One region of the Pseudomonas sp. CC11G genome, then DNA from elsewhere that is predicted to be linked to it. Evidence: predicted binding sites of a transcription regulator. Region 1 holds the regulator's gene; the other holds the start of a gene.
The links. Region 1 encodes sigma-54, which starts transcription at its own class of promoters, with help from an activator protein. Its sites were predicted from a motif close to ANTGGCATNNANNTTGCTNT; they were not measured.
Positions count from the first base shown of each region.

Region 1 (15,032 bases):
CTTAACCTGAATATTGCCCGCGTCTACCAAGGCGACGCGCTGCTCGGCGCCTGGTCGCTAAAAGCGCGGCCCAATGCCAACGGCATAGTGTTCAGCGACGTGAACATGGGTCTCAAAGGGTTGCAGGTTGAAGGCGACGTAGGCTGGGAGGGCGCGCCGGGCGCCTCCAGCAGTTGGTTCAAGGGCCGTATCGGCGGCAAGAACCTCGCCGATGTATTGCTGGCCTGGAGCTTTGCGCCGACTGCCACCAGCGAAGACTTCCATATGGATATCGACGGCCGTTGGCCAGGCTCGCCGGCCTGGATCAGCCTGAAACGCTTTAGCGGCACCCTCGACCCAACGTTGCGTAAAGGCCAGTTCGTCGAAGCGCAAGGCTCGACCGCCGCGCTGCGGGTATTCGGCCTGCTCAACTTCAACTCCATCGGCCGCCGTCTGCGCCTGGACTTCTCCGACCTGCTGGACAAAGGCCTTAGCTACGACCGGGTAAAAGGTTTTCTGGTCGCCACCAACGGTGTGTACCTGACCAAAGAGCCCATCACCCTGGTCGGCCCGTCGAGCAATCTGGAACTGAACGGCACTCTGGATCTGGCCAGTAACCAAGTGGACGCCAAGCTGCTGGTGACCCTGCCGCTGACCAACAACTTGCCGTTGGCGGCGCTCATCGTCGGTGCGCCGGCCATTGGTGGTGCGTTGTTTGTTGTGGATAAATTGCTGGGCAAGCAGGTGGCCCGCTTCGCCAGTGTGCAGTACAGCGTCAAAGGCTCCTGGCAGGACCCGCAGATCACTTTCGACAAACCCTTTGAAAAACCTCGCTAACCTTAAAGTGGTAAAGCGGACCTCGGAGTGCGTATGTCCCTCGCGGTAATTCAAATGGTCAGCCAGGACGATGTGCTGGCCAATCTGGCCCAGGCGCGCCTGCTGTTGCAGCAGGCCGCCGAGCAGGGCGCAAAGCTTGCAGTGTTGCCGGAAAACTTCGCCGCCATGGGCCGCAGCGACCTGGCGGCCATCGGCCGTGCCGAGGCTGAAGGCACAGGGCCGATTCTGCCGTGGTTGAAACAGACCGCCCGCGACCTCAACTTATGGATAGTGGCCGGCACATTGCCCTTGCCGCCGGTGGGGCAGCCTGCCGCCAAGTCCCACGCCTGTTCGCTGTTGGTCGACGAACACGGCGAAGTGGTGGCGCGCTATGACAAGCTGCACCTGTTCGATGTGGATGTGGCTGACAGCCGTGGTCGCTACCGGGAGTCGGACGATTACGCGTTTGGCAGTAATGTGGTGGTGGCCGATACGCCCGTAGGGCGACTGGGCCTGACCGTGTGCTACGACCTGCGTTTCCCCGAGCTGTACAGCGCATTGCGCGAGGCCGGGGCGGAACTGATTACGGCACCGGCGGCCTTTACTGCGGTGACCGGCGCGGCGCACTGGCAGGTATTGCTCAGGGCGCGGGCGATCGAAACGCAGTGCTACATCCTCGCCGCCGCACAAGGCGGCCTGCACCCGAAAGGGCGCGAAACATTTGGCCATGCGGCAATCATCGACCCCTGGGGTCGGGTGCTTGCCGAGCAGGCTCAAGGCGCGGCTGCGCTGCTGGCCAACCGTGATGCGGTTGAGCAGGCGGCCATCCGCCAACGTATGCCGGTGTACACACACCGCCGTTTTGCTGTGTCGTCGCTGAAGGCGTCGACCTGAAGGCACCGTTTTAAAGGCCACAGCGCCTATTGGAGTGACTATGAGCGACATGTTGCTGTCCGTCAGCGAGCACCTGTTGGGGCCCGGCGGTTTGAGCATTGACCACTTGCCGGGCGTGCTCGGTGAATTGGCCGGGCCGGGAATCGACGCCGCCGATCTGTACTTCCACGGTCAGGTCTCCGAGACCTGGGTGCTGGAAGACGGCATCGTCAAGGAAGGCAGCTTCAACCTCGACCAGGGTGTGGGCGTGCGTGCCCAGTCTGGCGAGAAAACCGGTTTTGCCTACAGCAACGCCATTACGCCGGAAGCCCTGAGCCAGGCCGCCCGCGCCGCGCGCTCGATTGCCCGAGCCGGTCAGCAAGGCAGCGTACAAGCTTTTGTCAGCCCGGAAGTGGCGCGTCTGTATGCGCCGGAAAACCCGCTGGAAGTGCTGACCCGCGCCGAGAAGGTCGAGCTGCTCAAGCGCGTCGACGTCGCCACTCGCGCGCTGGACCCGCGTATTCAGCAAGTGACCGTCAGCCTCGCTGGCGTATGGGAACGCATTCTGGTGGCCGCTGCCGATGGCAGCCTGGGCGCCGATATCCGTCCGCTGGTGCGCTTTAACGTCAGCGTGATCGTCGAGCAGAACGGCCGTCGCGAGCGCGGCGGGCAGGGCGGTGGCGGGCGTTCCGACTACCTATATTTTCTGACTGAAGACCGCGCCATGGGCTATGCCCGTGAAGCGCTGCGCCAAGCCTTGGTAAACCTCGAAGCCATTCCCGCACCGGCCGGCTCCATGCCGGTGGTGATGGGCGCCGGTTGGTCCGGCGTGTTGCTGCACGAGGCGGTGGGCCACGGCCTGGAAGGCGACTTCAACCGCAAAGGCAGCTCGGCCTACAGCGGCCGCGTCGGCGAGAAAGTGGCATCGAGCCTGTGCACCATCGTTGACGACGGAACCCTGTTCGGCCGTCGTGGCTCGCTGAGCATGGACGACGAAGGCACGCCCACCCAATGCACAACCCTGATCGAAAACGGCGTGCTCAAGGGCTATATGCAAGACAAGCTCAACGCCCGTCTGATGGGCGTTGCCGCCACCGGTAACGGCCGCCGCGAAAGCTACGCGCACCTGCCGATGCCGCGCATGACCAACACCTACATGCTGGCCGGCGAAAGCGACCCGGAAGAAATCATTCGCTCGGTGAAGAAGGGTATTTACTGCGCCAACCTCGGCGGCGGCCAAGTGGATATCACCAGCGGCAAGTTCGTGTTCTCCACCAGCGAGGCCTACCTGATCGAAGACGGCAAAATCACCGCCCCGGTCAAAGGCGCGACGCTGATTGGTAACGGGCCGGAGGCGATGAGCAAAGTGTCGATGGTCGGCAACGACCTGGCGCTGGACAGTGGCGTGGGCACTTGCGGCAAGGATGGGCAGTCGGTGCCGGTCGGCGTGGGGCAGCCGACGTTGAAGATTGATTTGATTACGGTGGGTGGGACCGGCGCCTAAAGCAATGGGTTTCGCTGCGCTCTACCCATCCTACGGGTACTCGTAGGATGGGTAGAGCGCAGCGAAACCCATCAATTTTGCGGCTTAACGCAACCCGCGCTTGGTTTCATCCAGATCGCGGATGTATTTGAAGATTTTACGCGTGGCAGCTGGGGCTTTGTTTTGTGCCGCTTCGTGCTGGGCCTGGCGGATCAGCTGACGCAAATGGGTGCGGTCGGCGTCCGGGTATTCGGCGACGAAGGCTTCAAGCACGTCGTCGGTGCCGGTGGTCAAACGATCACGCCAGCGCTCGAGGTTGTGGAAGCGTTCGTTGTACTGCCGGGTCGAGGCATCAAGTTGATCCAGCAGCACCAGAATTTCATCGATGTTCTGATCACGCATCAGCTTGCCGATGAACTGGATATGCCGTTTACGGGCGATGTGCGCCGTGTGTTTCGGCGCATCTGCCAGGGCACGGCGCATGGCGTCGGTCAGCGGCAGTTTGTCGACCAGGGCAGGTTTGAGCGTGGTCAGGCGCTCGCCGAGGTCAACCAGGGCGTGAAGCTCGCGTTTGACCTGAGTTTTGCTCTTCTCTTCGGAGAAGTCGTCGGAATAGTCAGACATGGGGCAGATCCAGTTGGAAACGCCGCCATGATAACGAGTCAAAGGCCGCTTGTCCGGCCTGGCCAGGTGACTGGTCTTTGAACTGGAGTTGTAGGTTATGAGTGCAGCAGACGTAGTTGGGCCTTCGGCCCTGCCGCAATTGCAGGAGCAGGTGGCGCAAATCATCGCCGAAGCCAAGGCCCAGGGCGCCAGCGCCTGCGAAGTCGCGGTGTCGGTGGAGCAAGGGCTGTCGACCTCGGTGCGTCAGGGCGAGGTTGAAACCGTCGAGTTCAACCGCGACCAGGGTTTTGGTATCACCCTCTACCTCGGCCAGCGCAAAGGCTCGGCCAGCACCTCGGCCAGTGGCGCAGCGGCCATCCGCGAAACGGTGGCGGCAGCGTTGGCCATCGCCAAACACGCTTCCGAAGATGAATGCTCGGGCCTGGCCGACGCCGACCTGATGGCCCGCGATATGCCGGACCTCGACCTCTACCACGCCTGGGACATCACCCCGGAGCAGGCCATTGAGCGCGCATTGGAGTGCGAAGCGGCGGCGTTTGCCACCGACTCGCGCATCAAGAACGCCGACGGCACCAGCCTTAATACCCACCAGGGCTGCCGCGTATACGGCAACAGCCACGGTTTTGTTGGTGGCTATGCCAGCACCCGGCAGAGCCTGAGCTGCGTGATGATCGCCGAGGCCGACGGTCTGATGCAGCGCGATTATTGGTATGACGTGAGCCGCCGCGGCGAAGACCTGGCAAGCGCCGTCAGCATCGGCCGCCGCGCCGCTGAACGTGCGGTGAGCCGCCTGGGCGCGCGCCCGGTGCCGACCTGCGAAGTGCCGGTGCTTTTCGCCGCCGAGCTGGCGGGCGGCTTGTTCGGGCATTTCCTCGGCGCGGTGTCGGGCGGCAATCTGTACCGCAAATCCTCGTTCCTCGAAGGCAGCCTCGGCCAGTTACTGTTCCCTGAATGGCTGAGCCTGGAAGAGCGCCCGCACATTCGCGGCGCCCTCGGCAGCGCGACGTTCGACGGTGATGGCCTGGCCACCTACGGCAAGCACTTCGTCGAAAACGGCGTGTTGCAGTCCTACATTCTCGGCACCTATTCGGGCCGCAAGCTGGGCATGCCGAGCACCGCCAACTCAGGCGGCGTGCATAACCTGTTTGTCAGCCATGGCGACGAAAACCAGAAAGCCCTGCTCAAGCGCATGGGGCGTGGTCTGCTGGTGACCGAGCTGATGGGCCAGGGTCTGAATATGGTCACCGGCGATTATTCGCGCGGGGCGGGCGGTTTCTGGGTCGAGAACGGTGAGATTCAGTTCCCGGTGCAGGAAGTGACCATCGCCGGCAACCTGCGCGATATGTTTAAGCAGATCGTTGCCGTGGGTAACGATCTGGAGTTGCGCAGCAATATCCGCACGGGCTCGGTGTTGATCGAGAAAATGACCGTCGCCGGCAGCTGAATTTTTTCGTACAAGGCGCACGACTGGGCGTGCGCCAAGGCTTTTTTCTCCCTGCTCTGCGTTGATTTCCTTTCCCCGTTTATCTCGCGTGTTCTGCTTGATCGCAGAAGATGGGCGCATTTTTACGCCTTAAATTCGATCTTTAAATCGACTGTTGATTATTCTTCCTAAATAAGAATAAATGTCATCAAGTCTTTTAGAGGTTGAGCCATGGCGCTGCGATCCCCGTTTGGCCCTTGTCTGGACTGCTGGTATTGGCAGGGTTTGCGCATTCGCTGCGCCCTGCTGCCGAACGAACCGCGCCTGCTCGAAGTGCACTGGACGCAGGGCTGCGAGCTGGTCGAACACGGCCAGTTGTGCCCGTGGAAGATGTCGGTCAGTACCCTGAATCTGCTCCTCGATACCGCCTGCGACCCCGTGCTGCCCTGGCATTGGCGCAGCCTGTGCCTCGACCACGCCTACCGCTCGCTTTACGCCATCCAGCACCTGGCCCAGGAACGGGCCCAGCACAGCACGCTAAATCGGCTGCGCAATCGGCTGGCCACGCTGCAGATGACGCCCTCCATCGCTTTTTCTGAACTGGCACAAGGAAATCCCTATGAGTAACTTCCGCACCGAACGCGACAGCATGGGTGAGCTGGCGGTCCCTGCCGAGGCGTTGTACGGCGCGCAAACCCAGCGCGCTGTGGATAACTTCCCGATCTCGGCGCTGCGTATGCCGACCCCGTTTATCCGCGCGCTAATTCTGGCCAAAGCCGCCGCCGCGCGGGCCAACGTCGAGCTCACGCAAATCACCCCGGAACAGGGCGAAGCGATTGTGGGTGCGTGCCAGGAATTGCTCGCGGGCGATTTTATGGCGCACTTCCCGGTGGATGTATTCCAGACCGGCTCCGGCACCAGTTCCAATATGAACGCCAACGAAGTGATCGCCACCTTGGCCAGCCGCATTCTCGGCGAGCCGGTGAACCCGAACGATCACGTCAATTGCAGCCAGAGCAGCAACGACATCATTCCGACCACTATCCACGTCAGCGCCGCTATCGAATTGCAGGAGCGTTTGCTGCCGTCGCTCGGCCATTTGCTTAGCGCGCTGTGTGAAAAGTCGCTGCAAGTGCAGCCCTATGTGAAGACCGGTCGCACACACTTGATGGATGCGATGCCGGTGCGCATGAGCCAGGTGCTCGACGGTTGGGCGCAGCAGATTCAAAGCAATATCCAGCACCTGCGCCTGCTGCTGCCGAGCCTGCAAGCGCTGGCCCAAGGCGGCACGGCGGTGGGTACTGGCATCAACGCCCACCCGCGTTTTGCCGAAACCTTCTGCATTGAGCTGAAAGAACTGACCGGCCTGCACTTCACCCCTGGGGATAACTTCTTCGCCCTGATCGGCTCGCAAGACACCGCCGTTGCAGTATCCGGCCAGCTGAAAACCACCGCCGTGTCGCTGATGAAAATCGCCAACGACCTGCGGTGGATGAACTCCGGGCCGCTGGCCGGGCTTGCGGAAATCGAGCTGGAAGCGCTGCAGCCGGGATCCTCGATCATGCCGGGCAAGGTCAATCCAGTAATTCCGGAAGCCGTGGCCATGGTCGCCACCCAGGTGATCGGCAACGATGCCGCCATCACCGTTGCCGGCCAATCGGGCAACTTCGAACTGAACGTGATGCTGCCGGTGATCGCGCAAAACCTGCTGTACAGCATCGAGCTGTTGAGCAATGTCACGCGGCTGCTGGCCGACCGCGCCATCACCACCTTCAAGGTCAACCAACCCAAGCTCAATGAAGCGCTGGCCCGTAACCCGATTCTGGTTACGGCGTTGAACCCGATCATTGGCTACCTGAAGGCCGCCGAGATCGCCAAGCAGGCCTACAAGGAAGGCCGCGCGATTATCGATGTGGCGCTGGAGCACACCGATCTCAGCCGCGACCAACTGGAGCAGTTGCTTAATCCGGAAAAACTCACCGCCGGCGGCTTGTAACCCTCTCGATCTGAACCTGCGCAGGAGCGGACCATGAAGCATTGGCAAGGCATGATGAAGATTGGCAATCAGCTGTTCGGCGCCGGTGATTTCTATTCGGCGCGTGAGCAGTATCTGCAGGCGCTGGCTCTGGCACAGGTGCTGTTCGATCGCTGGGCCAATACCGATGAAGCGGTGGCCGCGCTGGTGATTTCCCACCACAACCTGGCTGATTTACACCTGCGTATCGGCCAGCCGGAAGAGGCGGCCGAATACCTCTGCGCCGTGCATGAATATTTGCTGGAGGCGTCGGAAAATCCGCGCCTCTCCAACATCCTGCGCGACACCGCTCTACGCCATAGCCAGCGCACCTACACGGAACTGCTCGGTTTTATCAGCGAACACGGCCAGTACCCGAGCACCGAGTACCTGTTGGCCTGCTCGCGCATTACCCACAAGCCACAGCTGGTGATCAAGTCTGGTCACCGGGTGTTGAGTCATCGCGTTTATGGAGAGTCCTAACATGACCTACAGCCTGCCCCCGCTGCCGTACGCCTATGGCGCGCTCGAGCCGGATATCGACACGCAGACCATGGAGATTCACCACAGCAAGCACCATCAGACCTATATCAACAACCTCAACGCGGCGCTGGAAGGCAATCCGCTGGGGCAGTTGCCGGTGGAAGAGTTGCTGACTCGTTTGAAGGACGTGCCGGAAAGCCTGCGTGGTGCGGTGATCAACAACGGCGGCGGCCACGCCAATCATTCGTTGTTCTGGCAGGTAATGGCCGAGAACGCCGGTGGCTTGCCGCAAGACGAATTGGCGCAAGCCATCGACGGGAGCTGGGCGGCTTCGACAAATTCAAGGAAGCCTTTACCAAGGCAGCGTTGACTCGTTTCGGCAGCGGCTGGGCGTGGCTGAGCGTCACCCCGGAGAAAAAACTGCTGGTGGAAAGTAGCGGTAACCAGGACAGCCCATTGATGACTGGCAACACGCCAATTCTCGGCCTGGACGTGTGGGAACACGCCTATTACCTGCGTTATCAGAACCGTCGGCCGGAATACATAGGCGCGTTTTTCAACGTGATCAATTGGCCCGAAGTGTTGCGCCGTTATCGTCAGGCGTTGAGTTGAAAACACCGGCGTCGGTGGTTTGCTGACAAGGTTTGTTCATGCCCGTTTCGTTGCAAACGCTGGCCGCCGCTGGCGGTAAAATACTGCGTCGCTCGCTGGGCTTTGCCATCTTGCTGGCGGGCGGCTTTCTGCTGTTTCGCCAGGCCGAGGCGCTGCTGGTTGCCCATCCTCACCTGTGGCGTGCGCCGCAGGGCAGCGTGCCCTGCTCGTTGGATGATGCTGCTGGACGCCGCGCTGACGCGCTGAGTGGGGGAGGGGATTACTCGCCTTCGTCGAAGCGGTTGTTGATCAATTCCACCAATGCAGCCAGGGCTTCATCGCCCTGTTCGCCGTCTGTGCTCAGGTGAATGGCGGTGCCTTTGCCGGCGGCCAGCATCATGACGGCCATGATGCTCTTGCCGTCTACACAGCTTTCGGGGCTGCGGCCGATGCGGATCTGGCACGGAAAACGACCGGCTACGCCGACAAATTTGGCGGCGGCGCGGGCGTGAAGGCCGAGCTTGTTGATGATGGTGATTTCGCAGGCAGGCATTGCTGCTTAAGTCCTTCTATAAGGCCTCGCGACTCTAAAGGTCGCGATGACGAACCTGGATGTTTTTCAGGGTTTTTTTCAGTTCTTTGCCCAGCCGGTCCGCCAGGTAGACCGAGCGATGATGACCGCCCGTACAACCAACAGCGACTGTGACATATGAGCGGTTACTGGCGGCGATACGCGGTAGCCATTTGTGCAGGTAGGCGTAAATATCGTCGTACATTTCCTGTACGTCGGGCTGTTCCTGCAGGTATTCGGCAACCACCGAATCCAACCCCGAATGCTCACGCAGTTCGGGCTTCCAGTAGGGGTTGGGCAGGCAGCGCACGTCGAATACCAGATCGGCATCCACCGGCATGCCGCGCTTGAACCCGAACGACTCCACCAGAAATGCCGTGCCTGGTTCGGGCTTGTTCAGCAGGCGCAGCTTCAAGGTGTCGCGCAGTTGGTAGAGGTTCAGGTGGGTGGTGTCGATCTTGAGATCGGCCAGATCGGTGATCGGGCTCAGCAGCACGCTTTCGTCGTGAATTGCTTCGGCCAGCGAGCGCTCGTCGGTGGTCAGCGGGTGGCGGCGACGGGTCTCGGAAAAACGCTTGAGCAGGGTGTCGTCGTCGGCGTCTAGGTACAACACATCGCAGTGGATATGCCGGGCACGCACTTCGGCGAGAATTTCTGGAAAACGTTTGAGCTGGCTGGGCAGGTTGCGCGCATCGATGGACACGGCTACCAGCGGTTGCAGCAATTCGGTGTGCAGCAGGGAGCGTTCGGCAAGCTCGGGCAGAAGCCCGGCGGGCAGGTTATCGATGCAGTAAAAGCCGTTGTCTTCGAGCACATCCAGCGCTGTGCTCTTGCCTGAACCGGACCGGCCACTGACGATGATCAAACGCATGCACAGTCACCCGTTCGCCTAGCGGCCGTTTTGTACGTCTACGACAACCTGATAAAGACGTTCGCTGGTGGGGGCGTGGCGCAGTTGGTCGCGGACATCGCTGCGGTCAAGCATGCTGGCGATCTGGCGCAACAGCTCCAGGTGTTCATCGGTGGCGGCTTCGGGTACCAGCAACACAAACAGCAGGTCTACCGGCGCGCCGTCGATGGCGTCGAAATCAACCGCCGACTCCAGGCGCAACAAGGCGCTGATCGGCGCCGTGCAGCCGGGCAAGCGGCAGTGGGGAATGGCGATGCCATTGCCAAAGCCGGTGGAGCCCAGTTTTTCCCGGGCCACCAGGCTTTCGAAAATGTCTTGGCCGTCCAGGTCGGGCAATTCACGCGCGACCAGGTTGGCGATTTGTTCGAGTACACGCTTTTTGCTGCCGCCCGGCACGCCCACAAGGGAGCGGCCGGGGGTCAGGATATTTTCAAGTCGAATCATGGGTTGGGTTGGTGTCAGCGGACTGTGGCGCCTTGCAGGCGACCCAGCTGCTTTTCCTTATGTTTGATAAGTTGGCGATCGAGTTTGTCGGTGAGTAGATCGATGGCAGCGTACATGTCGTCATGTTCGGCGTTGGCGACCACTTCGCCTCCGGCGATGTGCAAAGTCGCTTCGATTTTCTGCTTGAGCTTCTCGACCTCCATGGTCACTTGCACGTTGGTGATCTTGTCGAAGTGGCGTTCCAATCGACTGAGTTTCTCGTCGATGTAGTCGCGTAGGGCGTCGGTCACATCCAGCTGATGTCCACTGATGTTGACTTGCATACCGCTTTCTCCTTATTGCCGTGTGTAAGAGACAAGCTATCGGGCTTGTCGCCGGAACACTTTGGCCTTGGATCAGTGTAGTCGTCTTGCCAGAGCAGGGTTCGCCGGGCGAACCCTGAATAACGTTTACATCAGTCGCTTACGTTCACTGGAGGGCGCTATCCCGAGGGATTCGCGGTACTTGGCGACTGTGCGACGGGCTACCTGAATGCCCTGTGCCTCCAGTAAACCAGCGATCTTGCTGTCACTCAACGGCTTTTTCGCATTTTCCGCGGCAACCAGTTTTTTGATGATTGCGCGGATCGCCGTGGACGAGCATTCGCCGCCTTCGGAGGTGCTGACGTGGCTGGAAAAGAAGTACTTCAGCTCGTAAATGCCACGCGGGGTGTGCATGAACTTCTGCGTGGTAACGCGTGAGATGGTCGATTCGTGCATGCCCACCGCTTCGGCGATGTCGTGCAGCACCAAGGGTTTCATCGCTTCGTCGCCGTAGTCGAGGAACCCACGTTGGTGCTCGACGATCTGGCTGGCCACTTTCATCAGCGTTTCGTTGCGGCTTTGCAGGCTTTTGATAAACCAGCGCGCCTCTTGCAGCTGATTGCGCATGAAGGTGTTGTCGGCGCTGGAGTCGGCACGACGCACGAAACCGGCGTATTGCGGGTTGACCCGCAGACGCGGCATCGCTTCCTGGTTCAGCTCCACCAGCCAGCGATCGTTGTGCTTGCGCACGATAACGTCAGGCACCACGTATTCCGGTTCGCTCGCTTCGATCTGCGAGCCCGGGCGCGGGTTGAGGCTTTGAATCAGCTCGATGACCTGGCGCAGCTCGTCTTCCTTGAGCTTCATGCGGCGCATCAGTTGGCTGTAATCGCGGCCGCCGAGCAGGTCGAGGTAGTCGCCAGCCAAACGCTGGGCCTCGGCCAGCCATTGGGTTTTGGCGGGCAGCTGACGCAGTTGCAGCAGCAGGCATTCGCGCAGGTCGCGCGCGCCAATGCCGGAGGGTTCGAATTGCTGGATGCGGTGCAGCACGGCTTCGACTTCGTCGAGCTCGATGTCGAGCTCCGGGTCGAACGCGTCCAGCACTTCTTCGAGGGTTTCTTCCAGGTAGCCCTGGTCGTTGATGCAGTCGATCAGGGTGACGGCAATCAGCCGGTCCTTGTCGGACATCGGCGCCAGGTTGAGCTGCCAGAGCATATGGCTTTGCAGGCTTTCACCGGCCGAGGTGCGGGTGGTGAAGTCCCACTCATCATCGTCGTTGGAGGGCAGGCTGCTCGCGCTAGTCTGGTAGATGTCTTCCCAGGCGGTGTCGACGGGAAGCTCATTGGGAATGCGTTCGTTCCATTCGCCTTCTTCCAGGTTGTCGACGGTAGGCGCCGAGGTTTCCTGGTAGCTGGTGTCCTGGTAGGACTCTTCGCTGTTCGGCGCGGCGGGCGCGCTTTCGGCGCCATCGGCCAGCGGATCGCTATTGTCGAAGTCCTCGCCTTCTTCCTGGCGTTCGAGCATGGGATTGGACTCCAGCGCCTCCTGAATCTCTTGTTGCAGATCCAGGGTCGACAGTTGGAGTAAGCGGATGGCTTGTTGCAGCTGCGGTGTCATCGTCAGCTGCTGGCCCATTTTTAGGACGAGCGATGGTTTCATGGAGGGGGCTTAAGACCTTATTCGCCGGCGCATACGCGCTTTCCACAACGAGGGCGCATGAGCGCCACCAGGAAGCAAATTATATGCCTATGTTTGAGGGGTTTGCCTAGTCCTCAATCGAAGTCTGTAGTGCGTGTCCGAAATTCACTACAGACGGGTACTGCGGGCGCCTGTTACAGGCGGAACTCATGACCCAGATACACCTCTTTCACCAGCTGGTTGGCCAGGATGGTTGCAGAGTCGCCCTCGGCAATCAGCTGGCCGTCATTGACGATATAGGCCGTTTCGCAGATATCCAGGGTTTCACGCACGTTGTGATCGGTGATCAGCACGCCAATGCCTTTGGCCTTGAGGTGATGAATGATCTGTTTGATATCGCCAACAGAAATCGGGTCGACACCGGCGAACGGTTCGTCCAGCAGAATGAATTTTGGCGCAGTGGCCAGCGCGCGGGCGATTTCCACCCGGCGACGTTCACCACCGGACAGGCTCATGCCGAGGTTGTCGCGGATATGGCTGATATGGAATTCCTGCAGCAGGCTTTCCAGTTCCTTGCGGCGGCCGGCACTGTCGAGCTCTTTACGCGTTTCGAGAATGGCCATGATGTTGTCGGCCACCGAGAGCTTGCGAAAGATCGACGCTTCTTGCGGCAGATAACCGATACCGGCGCGTGCACGACCGTGCATGGGCAGGTGGGTGACGTCCTGTTGGTCGATCAGCACGCGGCCCTGATCGGCGTTTACCAAACCGACGATCATGTAGAAGCAGGTGGTTTTGCCGGCGCCGTTCGGGCCGAGCAGGCCAACGATCTGACCACTTTCAATCGACAGGCTGACATCACGAACCACCTGGCGGCCCTTGTAAGCTTTGGCCAGGTGTTGGGCTTTAAGAGTCGCCATTACTGCGCCTGTTTGTCGGCCGGCTGGGCGCCAGCGGGTTTGGTCTTGGGCTGAATAACCATGTCGATACGCGGGCGCGGGCTGGTGACGTTGGTGCCATTGGCACGGCCGGCGTTAACGATCTGGCGCTGGGTGTCGTAGACGATTTTCTCGCCTTCGAAGGTGTTGCCTTCCTGAATCACCTTGGCCTGGTCGATCAGCACGATGCGGTCTTTGGCGGCGAAATACTGGATGGTCAGGCCGTAGGCTTTGACGATCTGTTTGTCCGGCGCCGGTTTCTGCTCGTAATAGGCCGGGTTGCCCACGGCGGTAAACACTTCGATATCACCTTGCGGGTTTTGCGTGATGGTCACGGTGTTGCCGGTGATCTTCATGCTGCCCTGAGTGATAACGACGTCGCCGCGGTACACCGCCACACCTTGTTTGTCGTCGAGCTCGGCGCTGTCGGCCTGTACGCGAATCGGTTGTTCACGATCGGTAACCAAGGCCCAGGCGCTGGAGCTGGCAAATGCCGCGCCCAGGCTCAAAAGCAGGGACAGGGTGTGCAGGGAAAATTTGTTAACGAACCTCATGCTGGCCTCTTACGTTGGACAGCAGGAGCACCCGGCTGTCTTTCAAATACGCTTTCATTCCATTAGCCGTGGTCACTCCATTGGCGGCCTCGATTCTAACGGCTTGCTGGGTCTGCGCAAATTCCTTGTTCGGGAACACGGTCATGCGACTGCTGGTGATGATGGTGGGGCGATTCTTTTCGTCGGTGCGGGCAATGCGCACGTTGTCGATCAGTTCGACCTCGGTGCCGCCTGGCGCCACTTCGCCGCGCTCGCTCTGGATATGCCAGGGCAGCTGCGAGGTTTCCCGGTAGAGCAACAGATCCGGCTTGGTCACCAGGCTCTTGTCGCTTTCTTTCAGGTGCTCGACTTTGTCGCTGGTCATCTCGTAGTGCAGGGTGCCGTCAGCCTGGAATTCCACACTCTTGGCATTGATGACATAGAAGTCGACGGCATTGTCGGTGCTGGCCTGAGGTTTCTGCTCGAGCAGACTCTCCGGGTTCAGGTTCCAATACCCAAGGGCCGCGACAAGCAATGCCGCCAGGCCAAAGGATACGTAGGGAAGCAGTTTGCGTAGCATGCGTTGGCTCTATAGGTAGGCGGCTTGAGCCGCTTCGAGATTGCCCTGGGCTTGCAGAATCAGCTCGCAGAATTCGCGTGCCGCACCTTCGCCGCCGCGCGCGGTGGTCACACCATCGGCGTGTTGGCGGACAAAGTCATTGGCGTTGGCGACAGCCATGCCCAGGCCCGCACGGCGAATGGCCGGCAGGTCAGGCAGGTCGTCACCCAGATAAGCAACGTGTTCATAGCTTAGGCCGAGTTCGGCCAGAAGCTCGTCAAGAACCACCAGCTTGTCTTCGCGGCCTTGATACAAATGATGAATGCCGAGGTTTTGTGCGCGGCGCTCAACCACTGGCGAGGAGCGCCCGGTAATGATGGCGGTGCGCACGCCCGAGTTGATCAGCATCTTGATGCCCTGACCGTCCAGGGTGCTGAACGTCTTGAACTCACCGCCATCGGGCAGGAAGTAAATCTTGCCGTCGGTGAGCACACCGTCCACATCAAATACGGCCAGTTTGATGGCCTTGCCGCGTTGCAGCAGGTCGTTACTCATCACATCACTCCCGCGCGCAGAAGGTCGCCCAGGTTGAAGGCGCCAATGGGGTGGTCCTGTTCATCCACCACGATCAGCGCGCCGATCTTGTGGTCTTCCATGATCTTCAATGCTTCGGCAGCGAGCATGTCCGGGCGTGCGGTCTTGCCGTGCACGGTCATCACTTCGTCGATGGTGGCCGAACGGATATCCAGGTCGCGGTCCAGGGTGCGGCGCAAATCGCCGTCGGTGAAGATCCCGGCGAGGCTGCCATCGGCTTCCAGCACCGCGGTCATGCCCAGGCCCTTGCGGGTCAT
Region 1 is NZ_JBWBZC010000011.1:101,268-116,299, forward strand. It holds gene AC0V2S_RS15020 (YhdP family protein) at 1-816, shown strand, start outside; gene AC0V2S_RS15025 (carbon-nitrogen hydrolase family protein) at 850-1,689, shown strand; gene tldD (metalloprotease TldD) at 1,730-3,172, shown strand; gene yjgA (ribosome biogenesis factor YjgA) at 3,257-3,775, opposite strand; gene pmbA (metalloprotease PmbA) at 3,873-5,219, shown strand; partial or broken gene AC0V2S_RS15045 (hypothetical protein) at 5,604-5,694, shown strand; gene AC0V2S_RS15050 (class II fumarate hydratase) at 5,818-7,194, shown strand; gene AC0V2S_RS15055 (tetratricopeptide repeat protein) at 7,228-7,695, shown strand; partial or broken gene AC0V2S_RS15060 (superoxide dismutase) at 7,697-8,307, shown strand; gene AC0V2S_RS15065 (HPr family phosphocarrier protein) at 8,567-8,839, opposite strand; gene rapZ (RNase adapter RapZ) at 8,874-9,728, opposite strand; gene ptsN (PTS IIA-like nitrogen regulatory protein PtsN) at 9,747-10,211, opposite strand; gene hpf (ribosome hibernation-promoting factor, HPF/YfiA family) at 10,226-10,534, opposite strand; gene AC0V2S_RS15085 (RNA polymerase factor sigma-54) at 10,661-12,172, opposite strand; gene lptB (LPS export ABC transporter ATP-binding protein) at 12,346-13,071, opposite strand; gene lptA (lipopolysaccharide transport periplasmic protein LptA) at 13,071-13,643, opposite strand; gene lptC (LPS export ABC transporter periplasmic protein LptC) at 13,630-14,202, opposite strand; gene AC0V2S_RS15105 (KdsC family phosphatase) at 14,212-14,736, opposite strand; gene AC0V2S_RS15110 (KpsF/GutQ family sugar-phosphate isomerase) at 14,736-15,032, opposite strand, start outside.

Region 2 (15,032 bases), on a different contig from region 1:
AAGAGCTGCAATTTCTGGCGGATAACCTCGACGACGACCGCGATTACAGCTTTATGCGGCCGTAAGCGGTCAGTGGCGTTGCGGCGGGATATCCAGGTCGCTGGAAAACAGCTCGTCTTCCAGCGGGTCGACCGGTATGGCGTGTTCTTCCGCCGCCCAGGCGCCGAGATCAATCAACTTGCAGCGCTCGCTGCAAAACGGCCGGCTGACACTTTGCGGACCCCACTCGACGGGCGCGCCGCAGGTTGGGCATTTAACGATTGGAGCTTGGCTCATGGCTGGCCTCCATGAAGGGTGAGATAAAAACGGTGCAGGCGTTCAACTTCGCTCTGCAGCCAGGGCAAATCGCGGTCATTAAGCAGCACATCATCGGCATGTTTCAGGCGATCTTCGCGCAGTGCCTGCGCCTTGAGAATGGCGTGCACCTGCTCTTCCGAAGCTTGATCACGCAACATGGTGCGCTGCAACTGCAACTGCTCGGGGGCGTCGACAACCAGCACACGCTGAGTCAGCTTGTGCTGGCCAGACTCTACCAGCAGCGGCGACACCAGAATCGCGTAGGGGGATTTTGCGCTCTTCAGGCTGGCGATGATTTCTTCGCCGATCAGCGGGTGCAACAAAGCTTCCAGCCAGCGGCGTTCTTCAGGTGCTTGAAAGATGAGCTGGCGCAGCGCCGCGCGGTCTAGCTCGCCATTGGCCTGCAATACCTCAGAACCAAAATGTTCAGCGATGGCCGCCAAGGCCGGTTTGCCGGGTTCCACTACCCAGCGAGCGGCGTGGTCGGCGTCTACGCAATGCACACCGAGGTCGATAAAGTGTTGGGCAACCGCGCTCTTGCCACTGCCGATACCGCCCGTGAGCCCGAGAATCCAGGGTGTAGTCATTTAAATCCGGCGACGTGAAGGTAGGTGCCGGTTATTTGATCACCCCAGAGCAAAGCAATCCAGCCGGCAATCGCCAGGTACGGGCCGAAGGGAATGGGCGTGCTGGTTTCGGCATTGCGCAAACGCAGCATGATCACGCCTAACACCGCGCCCACCAACGACGACAGCAGAATCGTCAGCGGCAACACCTGCCAACCGCCCCAGGCGCCGAGCATGGCCAGCAATTTGAAATCGCCATAGCCCATGCCTTCCTTGCCCGTCACCAACTTGAACAGCCAGTACACCGACCACAGGCTGAGATAGCCGGCGATGGCGCCGATCAGCGCATCTTGTGGGCTGGCGAATAGGTCGTATTGGTTGACGATCAGGCCGATCCACAGCAGCGGCAATACGAGCGCGTCCGGCAGCAATTGGTGGTCGGCGTCGATCAGGCTCATGGCCAGCAGGACCCAGGTCAGCAACAGCATGGCGCCGGCTTGCCAGGTAAAGCCGAAGTGCCAGGCGACGTAGGCCGATAGCAGCCCGCACGTCAGCTCTACCAGCGGGTAACGTTTGCTGATTGGCGCTTTGCAGGAAGAACACTTGCCGCGCAGCGCTAGGTAGCTGACCACCGGGATATTTTCCCAGGCTTTGATCTCATGCTGGCAATGCGGGCAGCGGGAGTTGGGCAGTACCAGATTGAAGGTTTCGCCTTTGGGCTCAGCCGGCAGCTCAAGAATTTCCCGCGCCTGGTGTTGCCAGTCGCGCTTCATCATCACCGGTAGGCGATACACCACGACGTTGAGGAAACTGCCGACCAGCAAGCCTATAAGCAGCGCGAAAAAAACAAAGGCCAGCGCGTGGCTGGCCAAAAGTTCGATAACTTGCATGGATTAGACGACAGAACCCAGTTGGAAAATTGGCAGGTACATGGCGATAACCAGGCCGCCGATCAGCACGCCGAGTACGGACATGATCAACGGCTCCATCAGTGCGGTAAGACCATCTACGGCGTTGTCGACTTCGGCTTCGTAGTAGCTGGCGACTTTGTCGAGCATCGAATCCAGAGCGCCGGATTCTTCACCGATGGCTGTCATTTGGATTGCCATGGAGGGGAAAACGCCCGTCGTGCGCATCGAGAAGTTCAACTGCATACCCGAAGTCACGTCTTGCTTGACCTTGAGTACAGCGTTGCGGAACACGATGTTCCCGGTAGCGCCGGCCACGGAGTCCAGCGCCTCAACCAGCGGTACACCGGCGGCGAAGGTGGTGGAAAGGGTGCGAGCGAAGCGGGCAACTGAGGACTTGTAGGTGATGTCACCCACGATTGGCGCTTTGAGAATGATTCGATCAAGCGCATCACGCATTTTGGGAGAGCGCTTCTTCGTTTCCGTAAACGCAAAAATGAAACCGACTATGCCAAACAGGAAGACGTACCACCATTCTTGCAGGCCTTCAGATAGCCCTACGACAAAGCGAGTAAACGCAGGCAGTTCGGCACCAAAGCCAGCAAATACCGACGCAAACTGAGGTACTACCTTGATCAGCAAAATGGCCGAAACAACAACGGCAACCACAACTACCGCGATCGGGTAGTTCATGGCTTTTTTAATCTTGGCTTTCAGTGCTTCGGTTTTTTCTTTGTAGGTTGCAACGCGATCCAACAGGTTTTCCAGCGCACCCGCTTGTTCACCCGCATCTACCAGGTTGCAGAACAGATCATCGAAGTACAAAGGCTTGGAGCGGAGCGCAGTGGCGAAGCTATTACCGGCAGCGACTTGCTGTTTGATCTCGTCCACCAGTTTGCGCATATTCTGGTTTTCAAGGCCCTCACCGATGATGTCGAACGACTGCAGCAGCGGCACGCCGGCTTTCATCATCGTTGCCATTTGTCGCGCGAACAGGGCAATGTCCATCGGCTTAATTTTTTGCCGCCGCCGCCGAACAAAGACACGGCTTTTTTGCGCACTTTCAGCGGGTTGATACCCTGCTTACGCAATTGCGCTTTGACCAAGGCAGGATTCTGGCCAGCCATCTCGCCTTTGATCTTGGAGCCTTTCTTATCCGTACCTTCCCAAGTGAAAGTGGCGGTTTTTATCGCTTTAACGGCCATGAATTAGTCCTTAGTCACGCGATTCACTTCTTCGAGGCTGGTCACACCCTGCATGGCCTTCAGCAGGGCTGAGGTACGAAGGTCGTTAAAGCCATCTTTGCGCATTTGCACCGAGATATCGATGGAGTTGCCTTCCTCCATGATAATGCGTTGTAGCGAAGGCGTGTTTTTAACCACTTCATAAATCCCGACACGGCCTTTATAGCCGTGGTTACACAAATCGCAGCCAACAGGGCCAAAAATCTTGAAGGTGCCGATCTTGTCTTCCGGGAAGCCTTCTTCAATAAGAACCTCGCGGGGCACCGGTACTTCTTTCTTACAGGTACCGCAGAGCTTGCGTGCCAAGCGCTGGGCAATGATCAGGTTTACCGAAGTGGCGATGTTGAACGACGGCACGCCCATATTGCGCAAACGCGTCAGGGTTTCTGCGGCGCTGTTGGTGTGCAGTGTCGACATAACCATGTGGCCAGTCTGTGCAGCCTTGACCGCAATCGACGCTGTATCCAAGTCACGGATCTCGCCGACCATGATGATGTCCGGGTCTTGGCGCAGGAACGACTTCAGCGCGGCGGTAAAGTCCATGCCTTGCTTCGGGTTTACGTTTACCTGGTTGATACCTTCCAGGTTTATCTCTACCGGGTCTTCCGCGGTGGAGATGTTTACATCAACCGTGTTGAGAATGTTCAAACCGGTATAAAGCGAAACGGTTTTCCCCGACCCCGTCGGGCCGGTCACCAGAATCATGCCCTGCGGCTGCTTGAGCGCCGCCATATAAAGGTCTTTCTGCGACTCTTCATAACCCAGTGCATCGATGCCCATCTGGGCGCTGGAGGAATCGAGAATCCGCATCACGATCTTTTCGCCCCACAAGGTTGGGCAGGTGCTGACGCGAAAGTCGATGGATTTGGTTTTCGAAATACGCATCTTGATCCGGCCGTCTTGCGGTTTACGGCGCTCGGAAATATCCAGGCTGGCCATAACCTTGAGACGAGCAGAAATGCGTGGTGCGAGCTGGATCGGCGGGCGGGCGATTTCATGCAAGATGCCGTCGGTACGAAAGCGCACCCGATAGCTTTTTCGTACGGCTCGAAGTGCAAGTCGGACGAGCCCATCTTGATGGCGTCCAGCAGCATCTTGTTAACGAAGCGCACTACAGGCGCATCGTCGGCTTCCTGATTCTCTTCCTTGCCAGGCCCGTTTTCGTCGACTGCTTCGATATCCAAATCGATGTCGCCCAAGTCGTCCATGGCGGAGTTGGCGCTATCGAAAAACTTGTCAATGGCATCGCCCAGCTTGTCGTCCTCGACCAGAATCGCTTCTGTATTAAGGCCGGTGCTGAACTGCACATCAGTAATGGCTTGATGATTGGTCGGGTCCGAAATACCCAGAAAAAGCTTGTTGCCACGCTTCCATAAAGGCAGCACACGGTGTTGGCGCACTAGTTTTTCGGCAACCAGATCCTTAGGCTGACTTTCTTTGTCCAGGCTACCGAGGTCGAGAAAGGCGATACCAAACTGTTCTGCCGCGACTTCAGCAAGCTGGCGGCTTTTAACCAGTTTGTTCTGGACCAGATAAGTGACGAGCGAAGTCTTATTGCGCTGGGCCTGGGTCTGAGCCAGTTTGGCGCTTTTCTCGTCCAGCAGCTCTGCCACAACGAGTTGTTTGGCCAGGCCGGTCAGGTTCACGATGTCATTCATGGTGTGTGCGGCTCACGGAAATCATCCTGCCTTATAGCCTAGTCGCCCGCTTGTGCCAAATGGTGGAATATGAAGTGCCAAAAAGCGTCACTTTTGAGTTTTTTAGGCTATTTGAAAACTTTAAGTCCGCGCAGGGCGAGGCAGTCAGAGCCTGTAATCGGCTGCTGCGATGGGAACTTGAAAAGCTGGCACGCAATCTGCTTTTACTCCTGGCAGACGTAGGACGTTAACCAATTTCGTCGTAGGTCACTTCAACTACCCAGGGGATACACATGAAAGCTCAAATGCAGAAGGGTTTTACCCTTATCGAATTGATGATCGTGGTTGCGATCATCGGTATTCTGGCCGCCATCGCTCTGCCGGCTTACCAGGACTACATGGGCCGTTCGCAAATGACCGAAGCCATGACTCTGGCTAGCGGTGCTAAGACTTCGATCGCTGAATTCTACTCCACCAATGGCAGATTCCCGTCTTCCGAGCAGTCCGCTGGTATGGCATCTTCCATTACTGGTAAGTATGTTGCCTCGGTTACCCAAACAACTGGCAAGATCATCGCAACTATGAAGGCCTCCGGCGTTGCTGCTGGCGTCGGCTCGTTGACTCTGACCCTGAGCCCGACCACTTCTTCTGGTTCGTTGAACTGGAAATGTTCCGGTAGCGGTGCCACTAACGCAGCTTCTGCTAAGTACTACCCAAGCTCCTGCCGCGGCTAAGCTCGGTTGTTTTGTAAATTGCCCGCTTCGGCGGGCAATTTTTATTTCACGGATAAAATTAGGGTTCGCATGTTCAAGGCTTCGTCGCTAAACCCTGTCATTTTTTTTTGGTCTGCGCTGTTGCTGTGCTTTCTGATTTATGTGCCGGGCCTGCAAGGCGGATTTTTATTTGACGACTTTCCTAACCTTCAAGAGTTGGGCACATACGGCGGCGTCGTAGATATCAATTCGTTGAAGGCATTTGTATTCAGTGGTTTCTCCGGCCCGACAGGCCGTCCTCTCTCTCTACTGAGTTTCCTGCTTAACGACAACACGTGGCCTAGCCAACCCTTCAGTTTCAAACTAACTAATCTCTGGATTCATTTACTGGTTGGCACGTTGTTGTGCTGGAGCACACTGTTGCTGCTGCGCTTTTATCGGGTTGCTGAAAAACAGGCTGTCTGGGCGGCTCTGTTAAGCGCCGCTATTTGGCTTTTACATCCCTATTTCGTTTCGACCACTTTGTATGTCGTGCAACGCATGACGGAATTGGCGGCGCTCTTCATGTTTGCGGGCCTTGCCGGCTATCTCCAAGGACGAATGCTCTTGCTGTCAAAGCCTAGAGCAAGTTACGCGTGGATGACGCTATCAGTAGGTTTAGGAACGTTGTTGGCTGTTCTTAGCAAGGAAAATGGCGCGCTCCTGCCGTTGTTAATTGTTGTGGTCGAGTTTTGTCGGCCAGCAGTATCGCCTGTGGACCGTCCTGTCAGGTGGTGGAGCTTCTTTATTTTATGGTTGCCATCCCTGATTTTAGTTGGCGCGCTGGCGAAAATGATCGACTTTTCCCCAGACGTTTGGCCGATTCGCACATTTGATCAGCCCGAGCGATTGCTTAGCGAAGGGCGAATTATCTGGGAATACCTTTTTCATCTCTATATTCCACGTATTGAGGGGCGAGGGCTTTTTCAAGATGGATATGAAGTGTCTCGTGGTTTGTTTTCCCCAATAACCACATTTTATTCATTGATTGGCCTTCTTATGTTGGGCATCGCCAGCCTGCTCCTGCGAAAGCGTTTCCCGTTTTTCTCGCTGGCAATATTGTTCTTTTTTGTTGGTCAACTGATGGAGTCCACGGTCGTTGGCCTGGAACTCTACTTTGAGCACCGAAATTACGCAGCCGCCGCATTTTTGTTTTTGCCCATTGCCATTGGGATAGTTCGTTTAAGCGAAAAATTTCAACCAAAAGTAGCCATTTCAGTCGCTTGCGCCGTGCTTGGTGTGGTCACGCTAATGACAGCTCAACGCGTAGGCCTCTGGAAAAATACAGATAACCTGCAGATGTACTGGGCTGTCTCGACCCCTGAGTCCCCTCGTGCGCAAAACGCGATCGCTAATTTCTTGATAAACAATGGCCGGGGTAGCGAAGTTAATGCATATGTCGAGAAAGCGATAGAAAGGCTTCCGGATAGCGCATTACTCACCCTTCGCTTGTTGTTGCAAAAAGTTTACGCCGGTGACGCAGTAACAATAGACTTTTCCACGGCTGCCAATAAACTTGCAGTGCAGCCCTTTGACACTCAAGGCGTCCAGGGCTTGCGCTCGTTGGTGGATAAAGTCGTAGAGCCTGGCGGCAACCCTGCTTATCTTGAGTACACCCAAGATCTAATTGACGTTATGAGTACTAACATAAAGTACCAGCGCCTCAGTGTGTTCCAGCGTTTGGCGCCGTATTTGAAGGCCAGGCTTTATACGGTTCAAGGCAAACCAGATTCTGCATTTGAGGAATATTCGCTGTCGATGACACGCTACGCGGACACCGAAGCTGCGCTTATGATGGTTGCCGATTTGGCTCGCGGTGGCTACCAGGAGCACGCCTTGAAATTGCTACCCCAAGCGAAAGAAATTTACCGTGAACAGCCTCGGAGGAATCTACGGCGTACGGCAGAAGAATATGACGATGAGTTCTCACGTCTCGAATCAGATCTACACGCGGACATCGCCGCGAAAGTCTCGGTTACTACTCAGCATGAATAGATCACCTTTAGCCGATAAGACGGAGACCGACTCTATGCCGTTGGGCGATGTAAACACTGACGTTACAGTCTCACTTAGCATCGTACTGCCCGCAAAGAATGAAGCGTTGGCGCTGAGCCCGGTTGTTGCCGGCTTACGAAAGGCGTTCCCGCTCGCCGAAATCATTGTCGTGGATGATGGCTCTGCTGACGGTACCGGTGACATCGCGAAGTCTGCGGGGGCGCTTGTGGTTACCCACCCCTACAGCAAAGGCAACGGCGCCGCCATCAAGTCTGGCGCGCGCGCTGCTACCGGCGAGTTCATCGTGTTCATGGACGCCGACGGCCAGCACGATCCAAGTGATATCGCCCGTTTGCTCGCCCGCCTTGAAACCGGTTATGACATGGTTGTCGGTGCCCGCCAGCGTGGCTCCCAAGCCAGCATGGGCCGCGGCCTGGCCAATAAGTTCTACAACCGTCTGGCTACTTTTATGACTGGCCAGGTGGTCGAAGACCTTACTTCGGGCTTTCGCATTGTGCGGGCCAGCAAGTTTCGTGAATTCCTCTATCTGTTGCCCAACGGATTTTCATATCCAACCACCAGCACCATGGCCTTTTTCCGTGCAGGCTATTCGGTTGCGTATGAGCCAATTCATGCTGCCAAGCGTATTGGCAACAGCCATCTGAAACCGTTGAAGGACGGTCTGCGTTTTCTGCTGATTATCTTCAAGATCGGTACGTTGTATTCGCCGTTGAAGCTTTTCGCGCCGGTGGCGGGCTTGCTGTTTTTGGCTGCGTCCATCTGGTACGGGTACACGCTTTCGACCGCTGGCCGGTTCACCAATATGAGCGCTCTGCTCTACACCGGGTCGGTAATGGTGTTTTTGATGGGGCTTATTTCCGAGCAGATTACCGCCTTGATGTATAAGGACGACGGTGGCAAATAGTCTGCCGGCGCCTGGCGAGCTCGCCGGGCTGGCGATCATCACCGTCACCTTTCACCCAGACCTGACGGTGCTCGAGCGGCAGATGGCGGCATTGCCGGCACAGTCGCTATGGGTGGTCGTCGACAACGCCTCGCGGCCGGAAGAAGTGAAGGCGCTGAAAGCGCTGCTTGCCACTCGAGGCAATACTCAACTACTGGAGTGCGCGAGCAATATTGGGTTGTCCGCCGCTCTGAACGCCGGTGCGGCCATCGCCAGTGATGCTGAGTTCTATCTGCTGATGGACCAGGACAGTGAGCCGCAGGGCGCTGCCATCGAGCTGTTACTCCAAGGTTTTCGGCGCTTGGAGCAGCAGGGTGTTGCTGTCGGCTGCGTGGGGCCGCGTTTACTTGACGATACAACCGGACTTCAGCATGGCTTTCATTGCATTGATGGCTGGCGCTGGGTGCGGCGCTATCCCCAGGCCGGTGATCCGCCGGTTGCCTGCGCCAATGTGAATGGGAGCGGCACCTTGCTGCGCCGCACTCTGTACGAGGCGCTTGGCGGCTTGGATGCAGGATTTTTTATCGACCATATCGATACCGACTGGGCCTTTCGCGTCACTGACGCAGGGTTGGGCCTTTTCGGCATTGCCGATGCTGTTTTCACTCATCGGATGGGCGACAGCAGCCTGAGATTCTGGCTGTTTGGTTGGAAGGTTTGGCCGCAACGGTCGCCGCTTCGTCACTATTATCTGTTTCGCAACGCCCTGCGTTTGCTTCGTCGTCCCTATGTGCCTGTCGTTTGGAAGGGGTGGGCGGTGGTCAAGTTACTGCTGACGTTTGGTGTGCACCTGATCGCCGATCCGCAGCGTTTTGCCCAGGCCCGAGCGATGCTCCGGGGTCTGAAAGACGGGCTCACTACCGACTCCAAGCGTTAAGGCCCACCTGATGCCTGCACCTATCGGATTGTTGCTCAACTACCGCGATGCTACGCGCAGCATCAGCTGCATCAACTCGTTGCTCGCGCAGGGAGTTGAGGCGGTATTGGTGGTGGATAACTCGGCGGACAATGGTGTCGCTGCGGCTGAGATTGAGCGGCACTTTTCACAGGAGCCGAAGGTGATAGTGGACGTCAGTCCGCACAACCTTGGTTTCGCCGCAGGGGTTAACCGTGGCATCGCCCGCTGCCGAGAGCTGGTTGCCGACTGCCGAGTTCTGCTCATCAACAACGATGCCGTATTACTGGGCGGCGGCCTGCAAAAGCTCGTCACTTCGTTGGATCGCTCGCCCTTGAGTGTTCTGGCGTTTGCCAATATCGACCAGCATGGCCGCGTGAGCGGCCCCGCCTATTATCAGCGGCTGACTGGCTTGCTGACGCTCAAGCCTACCCCCGGTAGTTTTATGCATGCCAGCGGCTGTTGTCTGCTGATCGATTGTTCTCGCGTAGAGGGACCTCTTTTCGATGAGGACTTCTTTATGTACGGCGAAGACTGCGAGCTCGGCTGGCGGCTGAGTGCGCAGCCGCAGTCGGTGGTGTATGTCGAGCAAACTCTGGTTTATCACGAAGGCACTGCCAGCAGCGGTTTGGGCTCGGAGTTCTATGAGCAGCGCATGGTCGCTGCGCATTGGATCCTGGCCAGTAAGTTAGCAACCAGCCGTCTGGACAAGGCGCTGCTGTATGGCTGTCGTGCCGGGATGCTGAGTGCGCGGGCTTTGCTGCGAGCCTCGCGCTTTCGCTCGATGGTGCCGATCAAGGCGCTGTGGGCAGGTTGGCGGCTCGCGTTTATCGACGACCCGATGTTGGGTCGAGCGGCGGTGCGGGCTTAGTCCATCGCCGCCACATGATGCTCAGCGTTGGCCCTTCAGGTTCTGGTTAACAGCCTTGCCGAAATTGCTCCAGCAAAAGTCCGCCGCAAATTTGATGCTCGAGGCCCTGTGGTCGGAGGGCTGCGCGATTTGCTCGAGGGTGGCCTGGGCAAAGGCGTCATAGTCATTGATCGTTACCAGTTGTCCCGAGCGCCCGGGAGCCACCGCATCAACTACTCCGCCATTAGCAAAGGCCACTGTCGGCAGACCATGGGCAGCGGCCTCGATTGCCACCATGCCAAAGCCTTCGGGATCGCCGACGATTTTGCGGATGGGAAAGACGTGGACCGTCGATGATCGATAGGCGTCGGCCAACGGCTCGCCATCGGGCAATAGGCCAAGAAATCGGATATTGCCACCCAGCCCCAAGGTATCGGCTGCTTGTTGCAGGCTTGCTTTGCTTTGAACGGTGGCATGCAGGGAGTCGCTGGGCGCATCTCCAACCACCGCCAGGACCACATCTGGATGTCTTGTCGCAATTGCGGGTAGGGCATCGCGCACGAATTCGAGCAAGCCTTTGCGAGTGGTAAGGCGGCCTACGGAAAGAAGGATAGGTCCGTTTCCCAGATCGTACTTCTGGCGGAAACTGCTCGGCTGTTGTGGCTCTGCGGGAAGGCTAACGCCGGGGTAGACAATGCCGATACGCTCGCTTTTCACCCCAGCCTCCAACGCCAACTCCCGCGTCGGATTGCTATTGGCAATCACCCGATCCAACCGCCGAATCGCTGGCAGCCACAGCCAGCGATACACGGGATGATTCACCGAAATATCCAACCCATGCACATACGCCACCGCCTTAGCGCCGCACAACCGCGCGGCGATCAGGGCGATGGGGGCGGTCAGTCCGCTGCCAGCCAGAATCACGTCAGGCCTCCACTTCCTGGCCTGGCGAATGGTTTCCCAACCAGCCTGTAGTAAAAAGCGCCAAAGCGGGCGCAGCGAAGCGGAGGAAAAGCCTACGTTGGCGGGCTTCTGTGATTCGGATTCGGCGGGGCCAACCACGTGCACATCGGCATAGCGCGACAGCTCGTCGGCCATATGCCAGTTCAGTCGCTCCATGCCGCCCACCAGAGGCGGCAGGTTGCGGGTGACGATCAGGATGCGCTGGCGGGCGGCCTCAGGCTGCGACAATGTTTGCCCCCTCCGGCAAACGTCCGCGGGTGTCCACGAGCAGTTTCGCGGCGCGGGTCAGGAGCGGGTAGTCGAACAGGTCGTGGTCGGTGGTCAGCACAATGCAGTCGTATTGGCTGATGCTGTTCTCGGTCAGTTCCACCGACTTCAAATCAAAACTGTACTCCCGCATCTTCGGAAAGCTCGGCACATGCGGGTCGGAGTAGGCGATGTCGGCGCCTTTGTCTTGTAGCAGTTTCATGATTTCTACCGCCGGGGATTCGCGGCTGTCGTCGATGTTCTTTTTATAGGCCAGCCCCAGTACCAGAATGCGGCTGCCTTTGATGGCTTTGCTGCGGTCGTTCAGGGCGTCGGCCACTTTCTGTACGACCCACTGTGGCATGTAGTGGTTGATCTCGCCGGCCAGCTCAATGAAACGGGTGTTGATGCCGTACTCCTTGGCTTTCCAGGTGAGGTAGAAGGGGTCGATGGGGATGCAGTGGCCGCCCAGGCCTGGGCCGGGGGTGTAGGCCACGAAACCGAAGGGTTTGGTGGCGGCGGCGCGGATGACTTCGTGGATGTTGATGCCCATTTTGTCGGCGACGATTTTCATCTCGTTCACCAAGCCGATGTTTACGGCGCGGTGGATGTTTTCCAGCAGTTTGCTCATCTCGGCTACTTTCGGGCTGCTGACCGGCACCATGGTTTTGATGGCGCGTTGGTACAGCGCTACGCCCAGGTTCAGGCAGGTGGGGGTCATGCCGCCAATGACTTTGGGGATGTCCTGGGTGCCGTAAATCGGGTTGCCGGGGTCTTCGCGTTCGGGCGAAAACACCAACGCGCAGTTGCTGCCGGGGGTAAAGCCCCGGGCTTCGAGGCGCGGCGCCAGTTGTTCGTCGGTGGTGCCGGGCCAGGTGGTGCTTTCCAGGCTTAGCAGCTGGCCGGCGCGGAAGTAGGGCAGCAGGCTTTCGACGGTATTGATGACGAAGCTCAGGTCTGGTTCGCGGTGGGCGTTCAGCGGGGTGGGCACGCAAATGATCAGCGCATCGGCTTCGCCGGTGCGCGAGAAGTCGCTGGTGGCTTCCAGGCCTTGCTGCGCTGCCGTTTGAATCTGCTCGGGTTGGATGCGCTCGATGTAGCTGCGGCCGCTGTTGAGGCTGTCGACTTTGTGTTGGTCGATATCAAAGCCGATGACCTTGACGCCCACCTCGGCAAAACGCAGTGCCAGCGGCAGGCCGACGTAGCCCAGGCCGTAGATGCCGACCACGGCCTTGCCCGCTGCAATTTTTTCCCCAAGCAGTTCCAACTCGTTCATTTACTAGGCTCTTTTTTGCCGCGGCGGATGACGCGGCAGCATGCCAGATCGGATCGGCCTTCTACCACTCAAGGTCGCGGTTTTGTGCGGTATGTGGCGCTTGCCGGAGCGGCGCGGTTCAGAGGCTCAGGCGCATGGACAAATCCACGGCTTTTACGTCCTTGGTCAGGGTGCCGATGGAGATGTAGTCCACGCCCGTTTCGGCAATCACCCGCAGGGTGCTGTCGTTGATGCCGCCGGAGGCTTCGAGTTTGGCTTTTCCGGCGGTCATCGCCACCGCTGTACGCATTTCATCCAGGCTCAATTCATCAAGCATGATGATGTCTGCGCCTGAATCCAGCGCTTCCTGCAGCTCGTCCAGGCTCTCTACTTCAACCTCTACCGGCTTGCCGGGCGCGATGCCGTGGGCGGCCTGAATCGCCTGGGCGATGCCGCCGCATGCAGCGATATGGTTTTCTTTGATCAAGAAAGCGTCGTACAGGCCGATGCGATGGTTATGGCAGCCACCTTGGGTAACGGCGTACTTCTGCGCCAGACGCAGCCCGGGCAGGGTTTTGCGTGTGTCGAGCAGTTTTACCTGGGTGCCGGCCACGATGTCGGCGTAGTGGCGGCAGCGGGTGGCGACGGCGGAGAGGGTTTGCAGGAAGTTAAGGGCGGTGCGTTCGCCGCTCAACAGCGCGCGGGCCGGGCCTTCTAGATGAAACAAAGCCTGGTTAGGCTGCACGCGGTCGCCGTCTTGTACTTGCCAGTGCACAGCGACGCGGGGATCTATTTGGGTGAATACGTTGTCAACCCATGCGCTGCCGGCTATGACGGCGGCGTCGCGGGTAATGATGGTGGCGTGGGCCAGGCGTTCGCCGGGGATCAGTTGGGCGGTGATATCGCCGTTGCCGACGTCTTCTCGCAGGGCACGGCGTACGTTGGCTTGAATTTCGGCGCCAAGGTCGGCGAGCAACAGGTTCGGCATTGGGAACTCCCCATTTTCGGATGGGGGCAATTATAAAGAGGAGCAAGCCGCTGTGCAGTGCCCATTTTTGTAGGGTGCAACTGTGCGGTATTGCTCGCGTTGGTCGTCCGTTAGTAGCCGTTTGGAATCAGATGCGGTACATGTGTGATGTAGGTCATATCTGGGCAAGAAGTAGGGTTTCATCTTGCGCGGCCTCTCTATAATCGCTTTTACTGCTTATTATTGACGCCATGCCATTGACGTAACGGATGACGCTCAGTTGATCGTTATGCAGATGTGAGAGCCAGAAGGCCGGTCTGCGGGAGAGTTGCAATGACTGATGCGAAAGTGGTGCACCTGACCAAGGTTGCTCCCGAGCACTCGCCAACATCACCGGCGGGGAGGCTGCCCGTGGCACTCATTCACGTGCGCGACAAAGCTGCCCAGCAGCTGAAACAAGCCTTGCAGGCGTTGTTCGACAACGCGGACGACACTCTCTTCGAGATGGCTGACCGCGCGACCAGCAACTCCGAGCAAAACGCCTTTTTCGAGGCCATGCGTGACCTGCGTCTGAAGCGCAAGGGCATCGAACGCGGCTTCCTGCAAAAAGTCTTCGAAACCTTCGCCAATCTCAACCAGTACGAAATAGGCCGCGCGCCGGTGTTGGATGCTGTGTCGTTCGACACCCTGGCGCTGATTCAGAACGATGAGTTGGAAGAAACCGTAGCGCTGGATTCCATGGTCGCCAAGGTAATGAGCCGCGACGCGGTCTCCCTCGGCCACTTGACCACTCGCATCAACGCGATGGTCAGCAAGAAAATCGACGACAAGACCAACCCTCTGGGCCCGACCGTGCTCTGCGAGTTTTTCCTGGAGGCGTGCAGCCGTCTGGGCGTTGAAATCAAGGTCAAGCTGATCATCCTCAAGCTGTTCGAGAAATACGTACTTAGCGACCTCGACCAGCTGTATGCCGACACCAACCAGCAACTGATTCAGGAAGGCGTACTGCCGGAACTGAAAACCGCGCCCCTGCGCCGCAAAGCCGGCCCGAGTGCCAGCGGTGCTCGTACGGCGGGCACCAGCGGCGCGCCTGGCGTGCAACTGGAAGGCGGGCAGGGCGGTGGTTACGCCAATGAAGATGTGCAGGAAGTGTTTGGCGTGTTGCAGGAGCTGCTGTCGCAGGTCCGTGGCAGCGGTGTGCCGCGCCGCGAAATGCCGGCCGATGCGCTGCCGATTTCCAGCAATGACCTGATGCGCCTGCTCTCTCATATGCAGCAGCGCCCGGTGTACACCAACGCCGCGCAAGACGATTTCGACCTGCGCAACCAGCTCGAGCAACTGCTCGTGCGTGCCAGCGCCAAAAGCGGCAAGTCGCGCGTGGTGGGCGAGGTTGATGAAGACGTCATCAATCTGGTGTCGATGCTGTTCGAATTTATTCTCGACGACCGAACCCTGTCGGACTCGCTCAAGGCCCTGATCGGCCGCTTGCAGAT
Region 2 is NZ_JBWBZC010000001.1:710,172-725,203, forward strand. It holds gene AC0V2S_RS03380 (hypothetical protein) at 1-65, shown strand, start outside; gene yacG (DNA gyrase inhibitor YacG) at 70-276, opposite strand; gene coaE (dephospho-CoA kinase) at 273-884, opposite strand; gene AC0V2S_RS03395 (prepilin peptidase) at 881-1,753, opposite strand; partial or broken gene AC0V2S_RS03400 (type II secretion system F family protein) at 1,757-2,976, opposite strand; partial or broken gene pilB (type IV-A pilus assembly ATPase PilB) at 2,980-4,673, opposite strand; gene AC0V2S_RS03410 (pilin) at 4,946-5,386, shown strand; gene AC0V2S_RS03415 (tetratricopeptide repeat protein) at 5,456-7,399, shown strand; gene AC0V2S_RS03420 (glycosyltransferase family 2 protein) at 7,434-8,324, shown strand; gene AC0V2S_RS03425 (glycosyltransferase) at 8,314-9,240, shown strand; gene AC0V2S_RS03430 (glycosyltransferase) at 9,251-10,129, shown strand; gene AC0V2S_RS03435 (glycosyltransferase family 4 protein) at 10,151-11,299, opposite strand; gene AC0V2S_RS03440 (nucleotide sugar dehydrogenase) at 11,286-12,593, opposite strand; gene nadC (carboxylating nicotinate-nucleotide diphosphorylase) at 12,712-13,560, opposite strand; partial or broken gene AC0V2S_RS03450 (DUF1631 domain-containing protein) at 13,873-15,032, shown strand, end outside.
Region 2: AC0V2S_RS03410 (pilin) is a predicted target of sigma-54. The motif match lies at 4,858-4,877, and genes of this name have one in related genera.